DNA from 2 places in the Bacillus altaicus genome. Region 1 is predicted to be linked to the other one. Evidence: riboswitches for the same ligand, from Rfam matches in the RefSeq annotation. Region 1 holds a riboswitch; the other holds the start of a gene.
The links. A riboswitch is a leader RNA that binds a small molecule or an ion and turns the genes downstream of it on or off. The one in region 1 is predicted to bind lysine.

Region 1 (9,177 bases):
AAGCTCAAAAATCATGGGCTGAAGCTTCTCTACAAGATCGCGCAAAATATTTATATAAATGGGCTGATGAGCTCGTAAATATGCAAGATGAAATTGCCGATATCATTATGAAAGAAGTCGGTAAAGGATATAAAGATGCGAAAAAAGAAGTTGTTCGTACAGCTGACTTCATTCGTTACACTATTGAAGAAGCTCTTCATATGCACGGAGAAAGCATGATGGGCGATAGCTTCCCTGGCGGAACGAAATCTAAACTTGCGATTATCCAACGCGCACCACTTGGTGTTGTATTAGCAATCGCACCATTTAACTACCCAGTAAACTTATCTGCTGCAAAACTTGCACCAGCACTTATTATGGGTAACGCTGTTATCTTCAAACCAGCAACTCAAGGTGCAATTAGCGGTGTTAAAATGGTTGAAGCACTTCATAAAGCTGGCCTTCCAAAAGGTCTTGTAAACGTAGCTACAGGACGCGGTTCTGTAATTGGTGACTACTTAGTAGAACATCCTGGTATCAATATGGTATCGTTCACAGGTGGTACAAACACAGGTAAACATTTAGCGAAAAAAGCTGCAATGATTCCACTTGTATTAGAACTTGGTGGTAAAGACCCTGGTATCGTTCGTGAAGATGCTGACTTACAAGATGCTGCAAACCATATCGTAAGCGGTGCATTCTCTTACTCTGGTCAACGTTGTACAGCTATTAAACGTGTACTTGTACACGAAAATGTAGCAGACGAGCTTGTTGGCTTATTAAAAGAGCAAGTAGCTAAATTATCAGTTGGATCTCCAGAACAAGACAGCACAATCGTCCCATTAATCGACGACAAATCTGCTGACTTCGTTCAAGGTTTAGTTGATGACGCTGTAGAAAAAGGTGCAACAATCGTTATCGGTAACAAACGTGAGCGCAACTTAATTTATCCAACATTAATCGACCACGTAACAGAAGAAATGAAAGTTGCTTGGGAAGAGCCATTCGGCCCAATCCTTCCAATCATCCGTGTTTCTTCTGACGAACAAGCGATTGAAATTGCTAACAAATCAGACTTCGGTCTGCAAGCAAGTGTCTTCACGAAAGACATTAACAAAGCGTTTGCAATTGCTAACAAAATCGACACTGGTTCTGTTCAAATTAACGGACGCACAGAGCGCGGCCCTGACCACTTCCCATTCATCGGTGTAAAAGGTTCAGGTATGGGCGCACAAGGTATTCATAAGAGCCTTGAGTCTATGACACGTGAAAAAGTAACTGTATTAAACTTAGTTTAATCTTATATGTAGAAGCTGATCTAATTTTAGATCAGCTTCTTTTTAGTTCAAAACCGTATCCATCACCAATAACGAACTCTTCCCTATAATCTGATTATTACTATATCCATTGACGTATAAAAATACATTTGTTACTCTTAAGTACGTTAATTTAATATTTAAATCCTCATTCGTATCTCGGTGAGGTAGAGGTTGCAATCATTAAAAGTATCATTTCAGGAGATGTAGTGGCATTGATGAAGGAATGAGAAAGGAATGGTTGCCGAAGTAAGACGTGCCCACCATGCGCGCTTGCTGGGTCTGCATTTAATAAGTGCAGAACTGTCACAAACGTTTCGTTTGTGGAGAGCTATCGAGAGGTATGTCGTGGGTTTCTTATAAGATAGAAAGCATGTAGCGGCAAATTACGTGCTTTTTTTGTTTTGTTTGGAACTTCTCTTCCTTACCAGGAAGACATACATATCTCCTCGCTTGACTTGGTTATACTAACTTTGGAGGTATTTTCTATGCAACAAAAAAAATGGGGCTTTTGGGTACTAACAGCTTTCGTTGTCGGCAACATGGTTGGCGCTGGTATTTTCATGGTGCCAAGTACGTTGGCACAAACAGCTAGCCCTCTCGGTGTCACTTTAGCTTGGTTAACAACAGGGTTTGGTGTTTTAATGCTAGCTCTTGTTTTCGGTAATTTAGCAATTCGTCGTCCTGATTTAACGACAGGACCACAAAGTCATGCATATGCTTTATTCTCAACACCAAAAAGAAAGAAAATGGCTGGTTTCAGCATAGTATGGGGATATTGGGTTGCAAACTGGGCAAGTAACGTTGCCATCATTACATCTTTCGCGGGATATTTATCGCTCTTCTTCCCGATTATGAAAGATACACGACTATTGTTTTCAATCGGCTCTTTCAATATAGAAGTTGGAAAACTACTTACATTTACTATTTGTTCTATTTTACTATGGGGCACTCATTTAATTTTAACAAACGGTGTAAGCGGAGCTGGGAAACTAAACTTCTTAGCAACAACAACGAAAGTAACTGGATTCCTTCTATTCATCATTGTTACGTTATTTGCGTTCGAAGCTTCTAAATTTGGACAATGGTACACACCGATGATCGATAAAGAAGGCGTATCACACGGTCTCCTTTCACAAGTAAATTTAGCTGCTCTTACAACACTTTGGGCATTTATCGGAATTGAATCAGCCGTTCTTTTATCAAACCGAGCTACTTCTCCCAAAACGGTAAAACGTGCAACAGTTGCCGGTTTACTAATAACAGTTGCAATTTATTTAGGAATTACAATTTTAACAATGGGTGTACTTCACGTTGATAAATTACAAGCTTCTGAACGTCCATTAGCAGATGCATTAAACGCTGCAATGGGTCACGGCGGCGGGAAACTTATGGCATTACTTGCTCTTACTTCCCTATTCGGTTCCATATTAGGCTGGATTTTATTAAGCTCAGAAGTACCTTATCAAGCAGCAAAAGAAGGTTTCTTCCCTTCCTTCTTCGCAAAAACGAATAAAAAAGGAAGTCCAATTCATTCACTACGATTAACAAACATTATGTCGCAAGTGTTCTTATTCTCAACATTATCAGGAACAATTGCGGAAGCTTATACATTCGTTATTACAGTATCAACTTTAGCCTACCTCATTCCATATCTCGTTTCACCAATCTTCCAGTTAAAGCTAGTCGCAACTGGTGAAACATACAAAAATGAAATGCGGGCAAGAATTACAGATGGCATAGTCGCAGCGATCGCACTTTGCTATGCACTATGGGTTATTAAAACAGGCGCATCCGATATAAAAACATTCCTTCTCGGGATTGGTTTATTCGTAATTGGCTTTGCCTTCTATCCATTAATGAATCGTGATCAGAAAAAAAATAACGAAAAGAAAAACGAGCAAGTTGCATAACGCAATTTGCTCGTTTTTTGCTTAATAAAACATATATAATAGAAAAAAGAGGTGAAAAACATGTCAATCGAATCACTATGGAGCTCTCGCTTTCAACAACATATTCAAAATGCCATCACATACTTTGCACGTATGATTAACGGTTTGCTATATAGTTTCATCTTCGTCTCATGTGTAGGTGCATATTATTACGCCAAGTTTCTTAAAACGGATCCTTCTAAAGGAATATCTTTATTACTCATCACAATCGTACTTACACTCATTATAACGAGATGCCCAATTCGCACATTTATTCAAAAACCTGACGCTGTCTATTTACTAGCGCTAGAAGAGAAATTAACATCTTATTTTAAAAAATCTCTTCTATATAATTACATCATTCAACTTTTCCCGCTTGTATTTATGTTCCTTATTATCGTACCGCTTGCCATGCAATCATTACAATTAACCGTACCTTTTTTATGTACAATCTTTATCGTTTTAATGATTACGAAAGCTTGGAACATGTACATACACTGGATGTGGCGTGATAGTTATGAAAAAAGCATATGGCTTATCATTCGTGTTGCTTGTAACGCCCTTATCATTTACATGCTATTTTATACTGCAAATGTGATTGTATTAGGCGGATTACTCTTACTTCTCGCTTTCCTACTTCTATATACGAAGAAACAACCAATAAAACGAATACCGTGGGAATACATAATCGAACAAGAAGAAAAAATGGACATACGATTTTATCAATTCGCTAGCATCTTCACTGATGTTCCCCAGCTAAAAAAACAAGTAAACGGCAGAAAATGGCTTACAAATTGGATCGAACCTTTACTACATAAAAAACAAGCTACTTTCTTCTATTTACATACACTATCGTTTTTACGTGGGAATGATTATTTTGGTATATATATTCGCTTGGGGTTAATCGGTTCCTTTATCGTATATTTCGTACCGAATCTATATGTAAAAGGTGCTATCGCTTACATCGTCCTATACATGATCTCTATGCAGCTTCGTTCGCTGTGGAAATATTTTTCGGGAAATATTATTGTGGCATTATATCCAATTGCTACTGAAGAAAGAATGAATCAATTTCTCAGCTTAATTCTCACATTACTAAGTATTCAACTCATTGTATTTTCAAGTGTTATACTCGTTGCTACAGGACAATTACTACATAGTTTGATCATTGCAGTCATTGGGATGCTCTGGGTTAAATTTGTTATCGTACCGAAAACGAAGAAGAGGATTTCTTCATTTTAACGAAAAAGAGGCTGTACATAACAGCCTCTTTTCTCGTCCTAAAATTTCTAATCACTTTTCGTAGGCATTTCTCATATAGTGAAAATGACTATATGAGAAATGCCTATCCATAAGTTAATAATGATTTCGCACATATAAATAAAAAAGATAGGAGCTCTATTATGAACAACAATCCGCCTGCAACGCCCCAAAACAACTCAGAAGAAAATAGCCGTGACATTAAATTGCAAACATTACGAGTCATCGGACTCATCGTCCTCATTAGTGGTTATATTCTCGTCGCTCTCTCTGAAGTAGGTGAACTGAAGAATTTATTAACAAGCCCGAATGCCAATCCTAATTTAGCTGAAGTTGATCCTTTTTAAAAAGAAAAACCATGAAAAGCAACCTAGAAAAAAGGCTTTCCTATCTATACACAGGTGAGTTATTTTCAGTCATTACTTTTATTTTTACAAGTTATGTAATTAATTATGTTTATCCTACATTACATTTATATTCCCTATACTCTTTTTGGGTCTCATTTCTTCTTTTAGAGTTTCTCTTACTACAAGGAACTGTTTACTGGTACGTAAAGTGGAAAAGACTAAAAAAAGAGAAAACATCTGTTACACCTATTAGGATTATTCAATATTTAAAAATGCTAAAAAAGATAAATATAGGATTGATTATCACAGGACTTATTATGTTTACTATTGATTTTTTAATTTGGTATCCCCAATTACCTTTGGGCGGGCTATCATTCGCCCTATTCGTTTATGTTTTTGCATTATTTGAGTATATTAACTATTATCATATTCAGCTTTCATATGATAACACCTCTGATATTAAATATTTGATAAAATCAAAAAAACTAAAACAGTCCTGTATGAGTAAAGATTTTCAACGTATTTCATAAAAGGTTAAATTCCGCTTATGAAGACTTTAAGCTAAGAAAAACTAAGCAATTTTTATGAATGCAAGAGAAGGTACTACACTCTTAGTAGTACCTTCTTTTACATTTTTAAAGATGAACCTTTTTACGCACAAAGATGCAAACTATTATTAAATTACTTCAGCCAAATGATTCTTCAAGTCCATCAAAAACTTCTCAATATCCGGATTTTTCACCACATCATAACACGCAAAGCTCTTTAACGGACTCATACCAATAAACTTCTGCACACGATGTAAATGACTAAGCGCTGACTCTAAACTTTCTCCTTCAAAGAACTTCGTCTTATCTCCAAATGCTTTTTCAGGTGCATTCCAAGTTGTAGAGAACATATAATGCTTCTCTTTTAATAAACCACCTGTTCCATATTCATCTGCACCTTCAAAGAACAAACCGTATTCATATACTTCATCCATATAAGTTTTAAATAATCCCGGTACACTAAACCAGTAAATTGGTGTTTGATAAATAACAACATCCGCCCATAAAAACTTTTCTTGCTCTTCCTTAATACTGTATCCATCTTGAATCGTTGTTGTTTTCACATGATGATTTTCACTTAGTAAACTTATCATGCAATCAGCTAGCGTTTTATTTAATCGACCTTCCTTTGAACCATATTTTTCATGCCCATTTATAATGAATATATTTTTCATAACTTTTCTCTCCCTTATTTTACTCTTCAGCTATTAATCCAAGTTGCTGTTTCAGCGTAAGATTATCTTCTAAATGCCAATCTTCCGTTATCTTTCCGTCTTTCACATGCAAAATATCAATTGCAAAAAAACGAATGTTTTTACCATTATGAGTTCCTGTAAAAGAAAGACGAGCTGTTACTTTATCACTAACCACTAATAAATCTTCAACTTCACAATGTATGTCTGGAACTACTTTACGAAAGTTTTGCGCTGCAAGCTTTAATCCTTCAGTGCCTTGTGGTCGACCTTTCGGCAGTGTATTATCGGAAAAATTTTCAGTAACCGTTTGCGGAATAAGTTCCTCCCTACCTGTATCCCAAAATGCATAAAAACGCTGAGTTGCATGAACCATTTCTGTCGCTTCTTTTTTGCTTAGTGAAGGATCGATTGTCATTGTTTTTGGCTTCGGCATTTCCTTCAATAATTGGATTTCAGTTTTTCCCTCCCCACTACACGCTACAAGCACAATACAAATGACAAAAAAACTAAGTAACGCAAACAACTTTTTTATAACCATGGAAATCACCACCTCCTCATACAAACTCTTTGTATTTCGTATTGCTATTGTATATGTACTAACTTCCTTTATGGAAGTAGTGATATTTTTTTCATATAGTTACCGAAAGGATAGTTTTGTGATACGATAAAGCAAATTCATTCAAAAAATTTTATGGAGGCTAGTTCCATGAACAACATAGATCCAGTTGTATTAACGAAAGGTTTACCTGGCATACCTTGTCCTATCGCTAAAACTCTTGACGTAATTAGTACAAAATGGACATTTTTAATTATTCGAGACCTTCTTATCGAAGGAACGTTACGATTTAGTGATTTACAAAAATCAATGGACGGGATTAGTCCGAAAACATTGTCGCTTCGACTAAAAGAATTAGAAGCACAAGGGATTATAACGAGAAAAGTATATCCAGAAGTTCCGCCTCGTGTAGAGTACACTTTAACGGATAAAGGAAAGCAATTAGAGGGGATATTTATTGAATTAAAGCGGTTTGGATTGAGCTTATAAACGAAAAGCCCCTTACCATAACAATAGTAAGGGGCTTTTCGTTATTCACTGCATTACTTCGCAAAACTTTCAGCCAGCTGTTTCTCTCTCCACATAAATGTAATGCCGAGACCAACTATTAAAACAACTCCTGAGAAAGCATATGGATAATGAATATTTATATCAAATAATATCCCGCCCAGCGCTGGTCCTGCGATATTTCCTAAACTTGTATAAGTTGAGTTCATACCAGCAACGAACCCTTGCTCTTTTCCAGCTGCTTTTGATAAAAATGTCGTTAAAGCTGGACGAAGTAAGTCAAATGCTAGGAAAATAAAACAAGTAACAAGGAGCACGCTCCAATAATTAAAGACGATAGTTGAAACAAACGCTAACACAGCTCCTACAATTAAACATATTTGAATTAATACTTTCTCACCGAACATGTCTACCAATTTTCCAAACATAAATACTTGCACAACTACCCCAAAGATTGAGCTAATCGTAATAATTGCAGCAATATCTTTCGGTGTAAAACCAAATTTATGATCAGAGAACAGGCTAAACACAGTTTCATATGCTGATAATCCAAATGCGAGTACAAATACAATAATAAATGCGATTGCATACATTGGATTTAAAGATTTCTTTAAATCCCCGATAAAACTTGATTCTTTCGTATTAGCAGAAATCTCTGCAAGCTCTTCTTTCGTTAACGGCTCTTTCAAAATAAAGATGGAAATTACACATGCTACAAAGGCAATCACTGCTGCCACAAAGAACGGCACACGTATTCCGTATTCTGCAATAAACCCGCCGATTCCAGGCCCTATAATAAATCCGGTACTAATAGCCGCTGAAAGATATCCCATCGCTTTTGGACGTTCCTGCATGGATGTAATATCCGCAACATATGCTGTAACCCCGGGCATAATAAACGCGGCACTAATTCCGCCTAACACCCTCGCTGCATAAAGCATCCACACATCTGTACCTAATCCAAAAATAAGTTCTGAAACACCAAAAACAAATAATCCAATGATAATCATTTTCTTCCTACCGTAAAGATCGACCCAACGACCCGTAATAGGTGAAGTAATAAGCTGAGCCATTGCAAATACTGCAACGAGATAGCCCATCGTCTTTCCTGTTAAATTCATATCATTCATAAAGGATGGCATAACCGGAATGATTAATCCAATCCCTAAAAAAGCGATAAATATATTACTCAAAAGAATGATCAATACCATCTTTTGTTCTTTTATCGGTTTCTTCAATTTTTAACATCTCTTCCCGTAAGTTCCTCTCAAAAATAATGCCCAAGAAACTTTTTCTTTATCCTGCTATTTGTGGGCTAATAATGAGTGAAGATGCCCCCACTCATTAGAATTTCACTCTATCCTTCCACACATACATAAATACAGGGTGAATGACTATCATTCAGTTTCCCGCAGAAATGAACCTACCTTTTCAGACAGGTTCATCTTACTATTTCTTTATATGTAGTGCATGTGTTAAGAAACCTAGTACTTCTGCCTTTTGTAGCTCAACCTGCTCATCATCTTTATGATCATATAAATAAACTTGTTCAGCCGCTGATTCAACAAGAGCGATAAATAACTTCGCTGTTCTCTCTGCATGAACCGAATCACGAATTTCACCAGCTTCTTTCGCCTTACTTAAAAATTCACTTAGCCACATATAAAGAGGCTCATACACAGCTTCCCATTCTTTTATATGTTCAGTAGATGCAAGACCCGCATACATTAAAGCTTGTATTTCACGATATTCAGCTATAAAGTTAAACACTGCATCTATTACCTGCTCAACCTTACTTGAAAAAGGTGCATCGTTCTGTACTTTTTCTTTCACTGCAAGTATCATCTTCTCAACCATCACTTCAGCTATTGCAGGCATAACAGATAACTTAGAAGGAAAATATAAATAGAACGTTCCTTGCGCAATGCCAGCCAATTTCACGATATCAGAAATCTTCGTTTTTTCAACGCCCTTTTCCTGAAATACTTCAATAGCTGCATAGACAATTTTTTCTTTTTTATTCATCATCTAAACCCTT
Region 2 (9,177 bases), 860 kb from region 1:
TTCCACAACATCCAAACATTTTAGGAGGAAACCACCATGTATCAATCATTAATGACAGTAAGAGAGACTCAAATCGCAATTAAGGAAGTTAAAACATTTTTCGAGGATCAATTAGCAAAACGCCTTGAACTATTCCGCGTATCTGCACCATTATTCGTAACGAAAAAATCAGGATTAAACGATCACTTAAACGGTGTAGAACGTCCAATTGAGTTTGATATGTTACATTCAGGAGAAGAATTAGAAATTGTGCATTCACTAGCGAAGTGGAAAAGATTCGCATTACATGAATACGGATATGAAGCTGGTGAAGGTTTATATACAAACATGAACGCGATTCGTCGTGATGAAGAACTTGATGCAACACATTCCATTTATGTGGACCAATGGGATTGGGAAAAAATCGTTCAAAAAGAATGGCGTACTGTCGATTACTTACAAAAAACAGTACAAACAATTTATGGAATATTCAAAGAATTAGAAGATCACTTATTTGAAAAATATCCGTTCCTCGGAAAGTATTTACCAGAAGAAATTGTTTTCATTACTTCTCAAGAACTGGAAGATAAATATCCAGAATTAACACCGAAAGATCGTGAACATGCAATTGCGAAAGAACACGGTGCAGTCTTTATTATTGGAATTGGTGATGCACTCCGTTCAGGTGAAAAGCACGATGGACGCGCATCCGATTATGATGATTGGAAATTAAACGGTGACATTTTATTCTGGCACCCAGTACTACAAGCTTCATTCGAATTATCATCAATGGGAATTCGTGTTGATAGTAAAGCACTTGATGAGCAATTAACGAAAACTGGTGAAGACTTCAAACGTGAGTATGATTTCCATAAAGGTATTTTAGAAGACGTACTACCATTAACAATTGGTGGTGGTATCGGCCAATCAAGAATGTGTATGTACTTCTTACGTAAAGCACATATCGGTGAAGTTCAATCTTCTGTATGGCCTGACGATTTACGTGAAGCTTGCAAGAAAGAAAACATTCATTTGTTTTAATATAAGTGAGAGGGAGAGTAGCTGTGGAATAAGAGCTACTCTCCCTTTTTTACTTTGACGTGAAAAAAGTTATTTTGAATGAATATAGATCGTTTTTTCAAGGGAAAGAGCGAAAGGGTATATGTGATAAGAAATAAGAAGAGTCATTTATATTTCCTAGGAAAGGGTATAAAGAATAATCTAATTGTTTTATAATGATCTTCGGATATCGATAACAAGATAAAAAGCTGTCTGCATAGATTTTTAAAATTCTATGTGGACAGCTTTCTATTTATATAGGAAGGAAATAGATTAATATAATTTGTTGTAAGTTTTACTGGCGGAAATTAAATCATTTGTACTAAAGGCTCAATTTTCGCCATAAATGATTGATGGAGTGCTTCAACGCCATCTACTAAGTGAATACGGTCAATGACAACTGATACTTTAATTTCAGATGTACTTACCATTTTAATATGAATACCGCCTTCTTTTAAAGTAGTGAACATATTCGCAGCAACTCCCGGGTTAGATACCATACCAGATCCTACAATTGATACTTTCGCTAAATGATTTTCATGTTCTACAGATTCATAGTGAAGTGCCTCTTGATTTTGTTCTAACACTTCTAATGTTTCTCTTAAATCATTAGAATGGATCGAGAAGGAGAGGTGAACAGTTCCTTCATTTGTAATACTTTGAATAATAATATCTACATTAATATGTGCCGCTGCTAATGTAGAGAAAACTGTTGAAAGTGCACCTTGTTCTAATCCTTTAATTGTGATGCGTGTAATATTATCCTCAAATGCAATACCTTTAACGATTGATTGTTGTTCCATGTTACATTCTCCCCTTACAATTGTTCCGTTTTCTTGTTCCATACTTGAGCGAACTTCTAAAATTACATTATGATTTTTAGCAAACTCAACAGCGCGTGGGTGTAATACGCCAGCACCGAGGTTGGCAAGCTCTAACATTTCGTCATAAGAAATTTCATCTAATTTATAAGCATCTTGTACAACTCGTGGATCAGTCGTATATACGCCTGACACATCCGTATAAATATCACATTTTTTTGCTTTTAGTGCCGCAGCTAATGCGACAGCAGTCGTATCGGAGCCACCGCGGCCAAGTGTGGTAATTTCATGTTCTTCACTTACTCCTTGGAAACCAGCTACTATAACAATCGTGCCATCAGCAAGATAGGATTGAATACGACCAGTATTAATGTCAGTAATCCGTGCACTACTATGTACAGATTCTGTCGTAATACCAGCCTGCCATCCTGTTAATGAAATTGCGTTATAACCTTTTGTTTGTAGTGCCATTGTTAATAATGAAATGGTTACTTGTTCTCCTGTAGATAGGAGCATATCCATTTCACGTTTACTTGGATTTTCAGTAATAGCGTTAGCAAGTGCTACAAGTTTATCCGTACTTTTCCCCATTGCTGAAACGACAGAGACAATACTATGTCCTCGTTCATATTCTTCAATAATTAAATTTGCTACATGTTGAATGCGTTCGACGCTTCCGACAGAAGTACCGCCAAATTTTTGTACAATCGTTTCCATTACGAATTCCTTCTTTCGTCCATTTTTAAGAATAGGTTAGGACATATACAAATCCCAATATGCCTGTAGTTACCAGAGAGAAAAACAAAAAACACCATCTCAAATAAGTGAGGATGGTGCTGTTACAGGAAAAGGGAAACAGAAAACGGAGCTAATAAAAAAACCGCCAAAAAAGGAATATCATAAAAATGATATCTCTTTTTTGTAGATAGCTCTTCATACGTACACGTCTGTACATATGACAGTTCTGTTTCTATTCGAAAACAGCCCCAATTGATAAATGCAGAGAAATTTATCAATTTCGGCAACACTTCCTTTCCTCTAAGATCATAGACATCTCTGTGTCTCCTTTAGAATACTTATAAGCGTTGCAACCTCTATCTCACGTTTTAGGCGAGAGTGTATGATTTATGAAGTTGTTGGTAACATTTGTTTTATAATAATTTAAATTTTTCAGGGAATCAAGTGTTTTTTGTATTTTTTTGAAATTCTATCTTTTTATTAAATTAGTTTGTGAAAAATGTAGCAAAATAAATTCGTTGCATGTACATTAAAAATATAGAGCATGGGAGGTGGAAGGATGGGCAAGAAAAAGCCTATTTATGTAGCAACAGAAATGAACACAAAAATGAAGAAATTATGGGCATATACACAAGAGCCTGATATACATACAGAGTGGGATGCCCGTTTTACGGAAATTTCGTATTTAGAGAAAAAAGAAGGGGAGCCGCAGAAGTTTTTATATAAAACGAAGATTGGTTTCGGGCTTGAAATAGCCGGAGAAGGGGAATCGATAGGTGAAATAAGAAAAGAAACTGGAGAGCGCATTTCCTCTTTGAAATTTTGGACAGACAATAAGCTATCACTTATACAAATAGGACGAGGTTATTGGAAGTATACCCCGAATGGAGAACATATTCATTTTGAAACGCAATATGATTATGATACAAGGTTTGGTCGTATAGGGAATGTGATAGATTCATATATTTTTCGTCCGCTATTAGGTTGGGCAACTGCATGGAGTTTTGATGCTTTAAAATTATGGTTAGAAAAGGGACTTCATCCTAAGTTGCTAATTAGAAGAACGATGACGTATTGGCTCGTTTGCTTTTTATTTGCTTTCGTATGGTTATATCAAGGGATTGTACCGAAATTGATGTTTACTCATTCAGAAGAAGTAAAGATGCTTTCTGCACTAATCGAATCGAATGAAAGTAGTATTTTTATACTTAAAATAGTTGGATTTTTAGAAATAATATGGGGTGTTATGTGGCTATTGCCATTTCAAAAACGAAAGTTGTTTATATTGCATATTGTTATGTTAATAGGCTTAACTATAGTGGCAGGAGTTACGAATATCACAAGTTTTACAGAGCCGTTTAATCCGATTACATTAAATTTTCTTCTAATAGGGTTATCGATTGTCGGTTATATGAATAGCACTAATTTGCCGAGTGCAAAAAATTGTAAGAGGACGAGAAAGGGATAAGTATATGGTTAATATTTATGAAAGATTATTAGGGGATTCTTATAAAAGGCTTCATCCAAAATTGCAGGAACGATATGCGATAACAAAGGGAAATAGCTTTATTGGGGAAGGGGAAATGGATGAAATTTATGGAGGATCTTTTTTCGTTAAATTAATATTAAAAATTACATCGAAGTTCCGTATGTTTTTCTCTGAGCGAGGGCAAAAAGTTCCGTTTGTGATACATAATACCGCTGAGCGAGATGGACAGGGGAAAGAATTTGTACGGTGGAATCGTACTTTTTATTTTCATAATAAGAAAAGATATTTTAACGCTGTTATGAAGTTGGATGAAGAGAATAATGAAATTGTAGATTATTTTGGCGAACCGCATATACTCGTTTCTACGTTGAATTTTTATATTGATGAAAAAGGCGGGATGCATATTTTTTCAAAGAAACAATGGTTTTTTATGTTTGGAAGAAAAATACCGTTACCTAGATTTTTATACGGAGAGGCAAAAATTGTAGAAAGTTATGATGAAACACTACAATGTTTTCGAATTCATGTACAAGTACGAAATCCGTTAATTGGTTCGTTATTTTCATATAAGGGAACATTTGTGGAAAGGGAATAAACGATATGAAAAATATACTATTTGGGCTTGTTTGTTATATTATATTTCTAATATACGAGTGGTCGAATGTAAATCCTGTTGAAGCAATTATATTGTTATCTATCTTATTATTTATACCGATGTCATTTTGTATTATTGACAAAGAAACAAGAAATGGAACGTATTTATTATTTTATAAATTTGTATCGTTTTTATATCCAATTGCAGCAATCAGTGCAATGCTAGCTTTCGTAACAAATCACTATTTCTTTGCGCTACTTTGGTTTGCATATACAGGAATCGTTGCATTATTTGGTATAAGTAGATTGCTAGAAAGAGGATGGAAGCCGTTAGAGGAAGCAGCTATAGATAGTGCTTTTATTTATTTGTTTTTAGGTGGTTTTTGGTTTTTTGCTTCTGTAGCAAAATTCCCCATTATGCATTTTAGTTCTGACATAGTTTTACTCACAGCTGCACACTTTCATTACTCGGCATTTCTATTGCCGTTATCAGCTGGTTTACTTGGAAGGAAAAGAGAACGGGGAAGTAAGTTATATGACGCTATTATGTTTATCATCGTCATTTCTCCAATGACAGTTGCGATAGGAATTACGTATTCGAGGGTGTTTGAATTTTTTGCAGTGTTCGTATATTTATTTGCCATTTACGGATATGGAGTTTACGTGTGGAGAACGAAATTTAATGCTATAAGTACAAAGATTCTCCTTACTCTTTCATCCAGCACACTTATGGTAACGATAATGTTTTCACTCATATATTCATACGGGAATTTCAAACAAGTAATGACGATTACAATTGCACAAATGGTTTGGATCCACGGTGTTGTCAATGGAATTGGAGTAGCGTTACCAGCATTTGTCGGCTGGATGATTGAAAAGAGTGCTCCGAATTATAAATATTACGGGAAACCAATGAGCAGGTTAAGAGGAAATGCGACAGTTGGTGAAGCATTTTTACATAACAGAAATTTAATAGATAACAAGGAATACAAAGGTTTAGTTGATAAAATGAATGATTTTCATAGTGAGGCATTTGACGCGACGAAGATTCCTTTAAGTATTATTTGTTTTTATGAAAATACAAAAGAGTATGAGTTACAATCGCATATTAAATGGACTCGTTGGTTTCGCCCGCTTGCATTTTGTTATGAGAAAATGAGTAAGCGTGTAGGACAAATACATTTAGGAATGGGTGGTAAGTGGGAAGCAATGCAAGGTTCTATTATTGGTGTGAAAGATGCAAGAGATGGTAGGGAAAATGTGAGGGCTTGGCTAAGAAAGAATGAAGAGGGGCAAACGATTTTTGTAGCCCTTTATTCAAAGCATGCATACAAGAACGATACATATATGAATATCGCATTGCCTTTACCATATTCGAATATGACGGGAGTTTTGAAATTATGTAATAAGAGTAATGATTTAATCATTACTAGTAAGCTGAGAAGAAATGGTAAGGGAGATGAGGGGATTTATTTACATACTCGTTTCTTTACAATACGTTTACCATTAGCAGAGACTTTTATTATTAAAGAGAGCAAGGATCAAATATTAGAAGCTAATCATAGAATGTGGATATTTGGAGTTAAGTTTTTAGAAGTTGATTATGAGATTAAGAAAATAGAGGGAAAGTAAGAAAAGCTTGGAGAGATTCCAAGCTTGTTTACGTATGGGTAATTGTCATAGCAACTTGTTTATCTAAGTCTCGATCCAAAACACGTTGAATTTCGAAAGTGCTTTTTTCAAAAAAAAATGGGAATCTTTCTTTAAACCACCCTTGCATAGGAAGATGTAACGCGGAATCAATTGGAACCCATGTTAATTCCCCTTCTGGAGGGTGAGGAAGAAGGCTACCTTCAAATGAATTTGTCCAATAATTGAAAACCATATAGCGAACCTGTTCTTTTGGATTTACATATTCGTCTAATCCTTTAAAAATTAAATTGGAAACAAGTAATCCAGTTTCTTCTTTTACTTCTCGTATAGCAGCTTGAACGATACTTTCTGGGAAATCTACTTTTCCACCCGGAGCGATGTAACCAGGGAAACCTAGATGATCTGGCCGTTGTATTAGTAATACTTCGTTATTACGCTGAATCATACACATTGTATAAATGCGGTGTTCGATACTTTTCCAATTCGTACTCATGCGAATCTCTCCTCTTATAAAATGAGTATCTTATAGTTTAACTATAGTTATTCGTTCCAAAAAATACAATAATAAGACAAAATTATACAAATTACGATTGACTATTACTAATTTTCAGAACTATAATTATTCCGTTATATAAAAATATTGTACTTGAGAGGGGAATATATTCTATGAAAAATAGAATAATCGCAGCAGGAGTAATCGCAGCTAGTATATTATCTTATTCATCTAGCAGTCTCGCACAAACAAAAACATTTCCAGATGTCCCAGCTAAACACTGGGCAGAAGATTCTATTAACTACTTAGCAGAAAAAGGCGCAGTTACAGGTAACGAGAAAGGAATGTTCGAGCCTGGAAAAGAGATCACTCGTGCAGAAGCAGCTACAATGATGGCTAAAATCTTAAACTTACCATTCGATAAAGATGCTAAACCATCTTTCGGTGACTCTCAAAACGGATGGTATACCCCATACATCGCAGCTGTAGAAAAAGCTGGTGTTGTTAAAGGGAAAGATGTCGGCGTATTCGATCCAACTGGAAAAATCGACCGCGTTTCAATGGCATCTCTTATTGTAGAAGCTTACAAATTAGATTCTAAAGTAAACGGTACTCCAGCAACTAAATTCAGTGATTTAGAAAAAAGCTGGGGTAAAGCAAAAGCTAACATCCTAGTTGAATTGGGGATTTCTGTTGGTACTGGTAACAAATGGGAGCCTGAAAAAATTCTAACTAAAGCAGAAGCAGCTCAATTTATTAAAAAGGCTGATTCAATTAAAGTTGGAAATCCATTAGTGGAAAAGGTAGTTATTATTGATCCTGGTCATGGAGGATTTGATCCAGGGAATCCAGGGCAAGGTGTAAAGGAAAGTGAAATTGTATTTGATACATCTTTAAGATTACAGAAGTTGTTAGAAAAAAATACACCTTTAAAAGCTTTGTTAACACGTGAAGAGAACGGAAATCCAGGAAGTAACAAGAATGAATCTCTTGTGAATCGAGTGAAATTTGGTCAAGAGAACAATGGAGATATATTTGTAAGCATTCATGCAAACTCTTCTGAAAATCATGATGGTCATGGAACGGAAACATATTATTATAAAAAATCCAAGTCTGGGGAAGAGACACAGATTGAAAAGGATAGCGAAGTATTAGCACAAAAAATTCAAAAACGAGTAGTAGAAGCACTACATACAAGAGATAGAAATATAAAAGATGATCATTCATTTTATGTAGTAAATAAAAATACAGTACCAGCAGTCTTAACAGAGCTTGCCTTTATAGATAATAATATAGATAATGGAAAATTAGCTACTGAATCAGGAAGGCAAATTGCTGCAGAGGCAATTTATGCTGGTATTTTAGATTATTATGAGTGGAAAGGTTTCAATGTTTCAAAGTATCGTTTAGCTAAATAAAAAAATATCGTTTGCTAAGCCCATCGTCTATATAGAGATGGGCTTTTTATATGAGTTTATATAATTTTGTATCGAAATAAAAAGATATATCGTATTATGCTGATTATAAATAAAATAATGGTAGATTAGTTTATTTTTATCACGTATACTTTTACTGTTGACTAATTAATTGAATTAAGAGTTTGTTAGTTTAATAGGGAAAATTTTATTATAAAGGGAGGCAAGTTAACACGGGACAAGCATATACATAACGTGTTAAAAAATATGAAAAAAATTATTTCTAATGTGTTAGCAGTGACAGTCGCACTTCAAGTAGTGATGGCTCCGGCAACTTCATTTGCAGCTGAAAAAGATTTTCCAGACGTTCCGAAAGGTCATTGGTCGTATAAAGCAATTACTAATTTAACGTCAAAAGAAATTATTGCAGGATATGATAATGGGAAGTTTGGATTCGGGGATGTTGTAACTCGTGAGCAAGTAGCTGCATTAATGTATCGTGCGTTAAAGGCAGAAGCGAAAAGCGAATATAAAAATCCATACTCTGATATTAACGAAGGGACAACAATGTTCCAAAAAGAAATTTTAGCTTTAACAGATATGGGGATTTTCGTAGGTAATGGTAAAGGAACATTTAGACCGAAAGAATCTGTAACTCGTGCTGAAATGGCTGTAATTTTACAGAAAGCCTTTAAACTAAAAGTAAAAGCTAATCATACATTTAATGATGTTCCGAAAGATCATTGGGCAAATGAAGCGATTAGTGCATTAGAGTCTAACGGTGTTGCTGCAGGTAATGGAGCTGGTGCATTTAATCCAACAGGTGTTTTAACACGGGAAGAATATGCACAATTTTTATATAACGCCATGGCATCATATATCGATTTAGATGTAACATTACCTTCTAATGTAACAGCTCAAGAGATTGATAATTAT

Region 2: it holds a riboswitch for lysine, as region 1 does, so the genes downstream of both, ACE38F_RS19140 (aspartate kinase) here and ACE38F_RS23620 (amino acid permease) in region 1, are expected to answer to the same signal.

What each region holds. Positions count from the first base shown of each region.
Region 1 is NZ_CM143394.1:4,570,624-4,579,800, forward strand. It holds gene gapN (NADP-dependent glyceraldehyde-3-phosphate dehydrogenase) at 1-1,277, shown strand, start outside; lysine riboswitch at 1,456-1,637, shown strand; gene ACE38F_RS23620 (amino acid permease) at 1,784-3,208, shown strand; gene ACE38F_RS23625 (ABC transporter permease) at 3,269-4,468, shown strand; gene ACE38F_RS23630 (hypothetical protein) at 4,630-4,833, shown strand; gene ACE38F_RS23635 (general stress protein) at 4,845-5,363, shown strand; gene ACE38F_RS23640 (NAD(P)H-dependent oxidoreductase) at 5,510-6,055, opposite strand; gene ACE38F_RS23645 (ester cyclase) at 6,075-6,614, opposite strand; gene ACE38F_RS23650 (winged helix-turn-helix transcriptional regulator) at 6,783-7,121, shown strand; gene ACE38F_RS23655 (MFS transporter) at 7,175-8,377, opposite strand; gene ACE38F_RS23660 (TetR family transcriptional regulator) at 8,589-9,167, opposite strand.
Region 2 is NZ_CM143394.1:3,707,565-3,716,741, reverse strand. It holds gene asnA (aspartate--ammonia ligase) at 37-1,020, shown strand; partial or broken gene ACE38F_RS19145 (helix-turn-helix domain-containing protein) at 1,068-1,157, shown strand; gene ACE38F_RS19140 (aspartate kinase) at 1,347-2,576, opposite strand; lysine riboswitch at 2,778-2,964, opposite strand; gene ACE38F_RS19135 (DoxX-like family protein) at 3,157-4,065, shown strand; gene ACE38F_RS19130 (DUF4166 domain-containing protein) at 4,070-4,681, shown strand; gene ACE38F_RS19125 (YndJ family protein) at 4,687-6,312, shown strand; gene ACE38F_RS19120 (8-oxo-dGTP diphosphatase) at 6,341-6,826, opposite strand; gene ACE38F_RS19115 (N-acetylmuramoyl-L-alanine amidase) at 7,000-8,244, shown strand; gene ACE38F_RS19110 (S-layer homology domain-containing protein) at 8,509-9,177, shown strand, end outside.